2 regions of the Brevundimonas sp. GW821-FHT10E09 genome follow, and region 1 is predicted to be linked to the other one. Evidence: predicted binding sites of a transcription regulator. Region 1 holds the regulator's gene; the other holds the start of a gene.
The links. The regulator HrcA, encoded in region 1, represses chaperone genes, less so after heat shock. The targets are predictions, from matches to a motif close to GTTAGCANTCNNNNNNNNNGANTGCTAAC.
Positions count from the first base shown of each region.

Region 2: groES (co-chaperone GroES) is a predicted target of HrcA. The motif match lies at 1,509-1,537, and genes of this name have one in related genera.

Region 1 is NZ_JBXASO010000009.1:106,768-110,176, forward strand. It holds gene grpE (nucleotide exchange factor GrpE) at 1-554, opposite strand, end outside; gene hrcA (heat-inducible transcriptional repressor HrcA) at 599-1,693, opposite strand; gene rph (ribonuclease PH) at 1,747-2,472, shown strand; gene AC1RSI_RS10230 (hypothetical protein) at 2,537-3,016, shown strand; gene pnp (polyribonucleotide nucleotidyltransferase) at 3,086-3,409, opposite strand, start outside.
Region 2 is NZ_JBXASO010000010.1:140,867-144,275, reverse strand. It holds gene groL (chaperonin GroEL) at 1-1,095, opposite strand, end outside; gene groES (co-chaperone GroES) at 1,149-1,436, opposite strand; gene AC1RSI_RS11195 (hypothetical protein) at 1,740-2,177, shown strand; gene zigA (zinc metallochaperone GTPase ZigA) at 2,224-3,409, opposite strand, start outside.

The DNA of each region.
Region 1 (3,409 bases):
GCGGGGGCTGCGCCATAGGGGTTGGCGCCCTGCGCGCCCGAGCCCTTGGCCGCGACCACGACCATGGCCGGGCGGATGGTGCGGCCGAACAGTTCGAAACCGGACTGCATGGTCTGGAGCACGGCGCCGCCGGGAACCGTGTCCGACGGCTGTTCGATCATGGCCTGGTGCAGATGGGGGTTGAAGGCCTCGCCGGCCTCGGGCGCGACGCGCTTCAGTCCATTGGTCTCGAACGCCTGCAGCAGGGCCTTCTGGGTCATTTCCAGACCGGTCACGAGGGCCACGGTCGGGCCGTCCGTGTCCTTGGGCGCCGCCATCAGGGCGCGCTCCAGATTGTCGGCCACGCCCAGCAGATCCTTGGCGAAGCGCTGGATGGCGAAGGCGCGGGCGTCGTTCTGCTGCGTCTCGGCGCGGCGCTTCAGGTTCTCCATCTCGGCGGCGACGCGCAGGGCGCGGTCCTTCCACTCGTCGCGCTCGGCGATGACGGCGTCCAGCGGCGCGAGATTGTCCGAGGGATCGGCGTCCAGGCCGTGTTCGGCGTTGGTTTCCGCCATGTCGGCGTCCAGTTCGTTGAAGTCGTCGTTAAGGGGCTTGTCGCTCACTTGTCGTTCCCGTCCAGCATCCGGCCCAGCACCCGGGCGGTATAGTCCACCAACGGGATGACACGGGCGTAGTTCAATCTTGCGGGGCCTATGACGCCGATGGCGCCCAGGACCCGCTGTCGGCCGCTCATATAGGGCGCCGCGATCACGGCGGAACCCGAAAGTGAAAACAACCGCGTTTCGGCGCCGATGAAAATCCGCACGCCTTGCGCCGCATCCACCCCGTCCAGCAGGCCGATCAGTTGTTCCTTCTGCTCCAGGTCGTCGAACAGGACCCGCACCCGCTCCAGATCCGCCAGCCCCTCGCCGTCCTGCAACAGATTGGCGCGGCCGCGCACGATCAGGGCGCGCTCGCGGTCCGGGCCGCCGGACCAGGCGGCGAATCCGTCCTCGACCAGGCGGGCGGCGGTCTGGTCCAGTTCGCGCCGGGCGATCTCCAGTTCCTGGGTCATCTCGCGCTTGGCGTCGGCGAAGGGCCGGCCGCGCAGGCGGGCGTTGAGGAAGTTGGAGGCCTCCACCAGGGTGGAGGGCGTGACTCCCGCCGCCAGGGTCATGATCCGGTTCTCGACCGTGCCGTCGTCGGCGACGATGACCGCCAGGGCCTGATCCCCGCCCAGGGCGACGAACTCCACGTGTTTGACGCCGGACTCGCGCACCGGGCTGGACACCACGCCCGCGCCGCCCGCCAGGCCCGACAACAGGTTCGACGCCTCGTCCAGAGCGGATTCGAAGTTGCGGCCGCGCCCGGCCAGCCGGCCGTCGATCTCGCGCCGCTCCTCCTTCGTCAGGTCGCCGACCTCCAGCAGGCCGTCGACGAACAGGCGCAGGCCCGCATGGGTCGGGATCCGCCCCGCCGATGTATGGGGCGCAGCCAGCAGCCCGGCCAGGGTCAGGTCCTGCATCGTATTGCGGATCGAGGCCGGCGACAGGGCGATCCCGCCCAGCGACAGGGTGCGCGATCCCACCGGCTCGCCCGTCTCCAGATAGGATTCGACGATGCGCCGGAAGATGTCGCGTGCGCGCGCATCCAGACCCGCCAGCCCCGCAAAGGACTGGGCGCCGTCGAAGGGCGGGGTTTTGGGGGCATACAGGCTCACGGTTTCAGGATAAGCACCGCAGCCCCCGCTTCCAAGGACTCATCTCAATGCGCCATTCGCAACGCACCGACGATCAACTGCGTCCCGTGACCATCGAGACCGGCGTCAACCGCTACGCCGAGGGCTCGTGCCTGATCACCTTCGGCCATACCAAGGTCCTGGTGACGGCCTCGGTCGAGGAGACCATCCCCGGCTGGATGCGCGGCAAGGGCCAGGGCTGGGTCACGGCCGAATACGGCATGCTGCCCCGCGCCACCCACACCCGCGGCCGCCGCGAGGCCGCCGCCGGCAAACAGACGGGCCGGACGCAGGAGATCCAGCGCCTGATCGGCCGCTCGCTACGCGCCGTCGTCGATCTAAAGGCCCTGGGCGAACGTCAGGTGGTGCTGGACTGCGACGTCATCCAGGCCGACGGCGGCACCCGCACCGCCTCCATCACCGGCGCCTGGGTCGCCATGGCCTCGGCCCTCAACTATCTGCGCGACGAGGGCGTGCTGAAGTCCGACCCGATCCTGGACCAGGTGGCGGCCGTCTCGTGCGGCGTCTGCGACGGCGTGCCGGTGCTGGACCTGGACTACGAAGAGGATTCCGAGGCCGAGGCCGATTCCAACTTCGTCCTGACCGGCGCGGGCCAGATCGTCGAGGTCCAGGCCACCGGCGAGAAGCGCGGCTTCTCCCGCGCCGAGTTCGACCGGCTGTTCTCCCTAGCCGAAATAGGCTGCACCGAACTGTTCGCCCTGCAAAAGGCCGCGCTGGAGGCGGTGCGCCGATAGGGGCTTTCGCGCGTTAAGGGGACGGTTCATCGTCTGGGTGATCCGTCCCTGCCCGGAGATGCCGATGCGCCGCCCCCTGTTCATCAGTTCCGCCTCAGCCGCCGTTCTGGCCTTCGCCCTGACGGTCGCGGCCTGTCAGCCCGGAAGCGACGCCCCCAACGCCTCTTCCTCTGGCGCCTCTTCCTCTGACGCCTCTTCCTCTGGGACCGTTTCGTCGGCGGTCCCCAGCCCCGCCGCTCCTGGCCCCGCCCCGGCCGGGACCCCCGCAGCGCCGACGCCGGCGCCGTCGGAAGACACTCAGGCCCGGATTCCGGAAGGACCGGACATGAGGCCCGAGCGGATTCCCGCCAGTGAAATCCCCTGTCGTGAGCAGATCGGCGAGGCGGCGTCCGCGCGCCTGGTGGAACGCTGCATCCAGGTCAGCCCTGCGACCCACCCGCCCTGCAACGCCGCCAACCCCTGCGACCTGATCCAGGGCGAGATCGACCGGTCCTGCAAATTGTGGGCGCGCGACGGCGATCCGCCGGCGGCGTGCCGGTCTTAGGACAGGCCGCCATGAAAAAGGCCCCGCCGTCGCCGGCGGGGCCTTCTCATTCAGCCGTGTGGCTCGGTCCTAGTCGCGACGACGACGACCGCGATCACCACCGCGATCACCGCCGCCTTCGCGCTTGGGACGGCCGCCGGTGTCGTCCGACAGGGGCTCTTCGCCGCGCTCGGCGCGTTCGGCGTTGATCTTGTCGGTCAGGTCTTCGCCCGTGGTCTGATCGACGACCTTCATCGACAGCTTGGTCTTGCCGCGATCGTCGAAGCCCAGGAACTTGACCTTGACCTCCTGGCCTTCCGACAGGACGTCGGCCGGGTTGGCGACGCGTTCCAGAGCGATCTGGGACACGTGGACCAGGCCGTCCTTGGCCCCGAAGAAGTTCACGAAGGCGCC
Region 2 (3,409 bases), on a different contig from region 1:
CAGCTTTTCCTTGTCGTAGTCCGAGGTGGTGTCCTCGATCTGGCGCTTGATCTGGCCGATGCGGGCCTCGATCTCTTCCTTGCCGCCGACGCCGTCCACGATGGTGGTGTCGTCCTTGGTGATCGTGACCTTCTTGGCCTTGCCGAGCATGTCGATCGTGACGTTCTCAAGCTTGATGCCCAGGTCCTCCGAGATGACCTGGCCGCCGGTCAGGATGGCGATGTCTTCCAGCATGGCCTTGCGGCGATCGCCGAAGCCCGGAGCCTTGACGGCGGCGACGCGCAGGCCGCCCCGCAGCTTGTTGACCACCAGGGTGGCCAGGGCCTCGCCTTCGATGTCCTCGGCGATGATCACCAGCGGACGGCCCGATTGCACGACGGCTTCCAGGATCGGCAGCATGGCCTGCAGCGACGACAGCTTCTTCTCGAACAGCAGGATCAGAGGCTCTTCGAGTTGAACCTCCATCTTGTCGGCGTTGGTGATGAAGTAAGGGCTCAGGTAGCCGCGGTCGAACTGCATGCCTTCGACGACGTCCAGCTCGGTCTCGGCGGTCTTGGCTTCTTCAACCGTGATGACGCCTTCGTTGCCGACCTTGGCCATGGCCTTGGCGATCATTTCGCCGACTTCAGCGTCGCCGTTGGCCGAGATGGTGCCGACCTGGGCGATCTCGGAGTTGTTCTCGACCTTCTTGGCCGAGGCCTTGATGTCGGCGAGGACAGCGGTGACGGCCTTGTCGATGCCGCGCTTCAGATCCATCGGGTTCATGCCGGCGGCGACGGCCTTGAGGCCTTCCTGCACGATCGATTGCGCCAGGACGGTCGCGGTGGTGGTGCCGTCGCCCGCCTTGTCGTTCGTCTTCGAAGCGACTTCGCGGATCATCTGGGCGCCCATGTTCTCGAAGGCGTCTTCCAGCTCGATCTCTTTGGCGACCGAGACGCCGTCCTTGGTCGAGCGCGGGGCGCCGAAGGACTTCTGGATCACGACGTTGCGGCCCTTGGGACCCAGGGTCACCTTGACGGCGTTGGCGAGCACGTTGACGCCGCGCAGCATCTTGTCGCGCGCGTCGGTGTTGAACTGTACGATTTTAGCGGCCATGCGGGCAGCTCCTATCTAGATGGATTGATTGAAGAAACGCGAACGTCGGGTGCTTAGGACAGCACGCCCAGGACGTCGGATTCCTTCATGATGATCAGGTCGTCGCCGTCGATCTTCACTTCCGTGCCCGACCACTTGCCGAACAGGATGCGGTCGCCGGCCTTCAGTTCCAGGGCGTTGACCTTGCCGCTGTCGTCGCGGGCGCCGGGGCCGACGGAGACGACTTCGCCTTCCTGCGGCTTTTCCTTGGCGGTGTCGGGGATGATGATCCCGCCCTTGGTCTTGGATTCTTCTTCAACGCGCTTGACCAGCACGCGGTCGCCGAGCGGACGAAACGCCATCGGTTCTCTCCTTATGTACCCCCGGACGGGGGCGACTTGAAAACGGTGGGCCAGCCTCCCCTCGATCACCGCTTTGGCAGCCGACCGATGAGAGTGCTAACGCGAGCGGGAGTTAGTCAGAGCCAAGGCCAGCGTCAAGGCGACCCGCCCCATCGGGCGTGCGAAACTTCCGCGACAGGTGAACCCCAAATGAACGGCCGGCTCCGGGCCTGTTCAAGCGGGGACTGGCAGAACCGTCTCAACGCTGGAGCCCGTCCACATCCGGACGCGCGAAACCCGGCCCGAAAATAAAAGGAGACGACCATGTCCAAGATGCTGAAGATCACCGCCGTCGTCGCCGCTCCGGTCGTGGCCATGACCCTGATGGCCGCCCCTGCCTCGGCCCAGTCCTACCGCGACCGTGATCGCGGGGAAGACAACTCCGCCCGCAACGCCTTGATCGGCGCCGCGGTGGGCGGCCTGGCCGGCGCCCTCTACGGCAACGGCGACGGCAGCTATATCGCCGGCGGCGCCCTGGCCGGCGCAGCCCTGGGCGCCGTGGCGTCCAATCGCGGCTCGGGCTGCGAATATTATCGCGGCGGCCAGTGCTACCGGAACCAGGGCCACTGGGAACGCGAGCACGGCATCAACAGCCGCGACCCGCGCTGGGAGCAGCGCCACGACTATCGCGACTATCGTCGGGACCAGCGTTATGACCGCCGGGATGATCGCCGCGACTACCGCTACGACCGCCGCTGGTAGGCGACGGATCCGATGAAGAAGGGCGTCCTGCGGGGCGCCCTTTTTGTTAAGCCGCGTCCTGGCGCGCGCCCCAGTGCGGGAAGGGATCCTCCAGCCTGGACCAGCCCTTGGGCCCGCGCTCCATCTCGAACCGGGTCAGCAGGGCGGCGTCGAACATCGAGGTCAGCAGGTCGCGGTTCATGTCCTTGCCGATCAGGACGATCTCCTGACGGCGGTCGCCATAGGGCTGACGCCAGACCGCCTCGATCGCCTTCAGCCATTCGGGATTGTCGTCGGGCCAGCGATCGCGCGGGGCCGAGGCCCACCACAGGCCGCCCCATTCGTGTTCCGTCACCGCCCCGGCCTGGCTCCAGGACCCGACATAATCCATCCGGCTGGCCAGCCAGAAGAAGCCCTTGGAGCGCCAGACGCCGGGCCATTCGCGGTTCAGCAGGTCGTGGAAGCGCCGGGGGTGGAACGGTCTGCGCGCCCGATAGACGAAGGTGGAGACGCCGTATTCCTCGGTCTCGGGCGTCACCTCGCCGCGCAGGGCCTGGGACCAGCCGGCGGCCTGTTCCGCCTGCTCCATGTCGAACAGGCCCGTGCCGATGACCTGGTCCAGAGGCACGACGCCGCGCACCGCCTCGAGGATCCGGGCGCGGGGATTGAACTGGGTCATCATCGCCTTCAGCGTTCCGAGTTGCACAGCGTCGAGCAGGTCGCACTTGTTCAGCACGATGACGTCGGCGAACTCGATCTGGTCGATCAGCAGATTGGCGACCGTGCGCTCGTCATCCTCGCCCAGGTGTTCACCGCGCGCCTTCAGGCTGTCGGTGGAGGGATAGTCGCGGTGGAAGTTGAAGGCGTCCACCACCGTGACCATGGTGTCGATCCGGGCCAGGTCCGACAGGCTGAAGCCGTCCTCGTCGCGGAAGTCGAAGGTGGCGGCGACCGGCATGGGTTCGGAGATCCCCGTCGATTCGATCAGCAGACAGTCGAACCGACCCTCGCGCGCCAGCTTGCCGACCTCGATCAGCAGATCCTCGCGCAGGGTGCAGCAGATACAGCCGTTGGACATCTCCACCAGCCGTTCCTCGGTCCGCGACAGGTCCGCCCCGCCGCCGTCCCGCACCAGGGCCGCGTCGATGTTCACCTCGCTCATGTCATTGACGATCACCGCCACCCGCAGACCGTCGCGATTGGCCAAGATGTGGTTGAGCAGGGTCGTCTTGCCGGCCCCGAGGAAGCCGGAC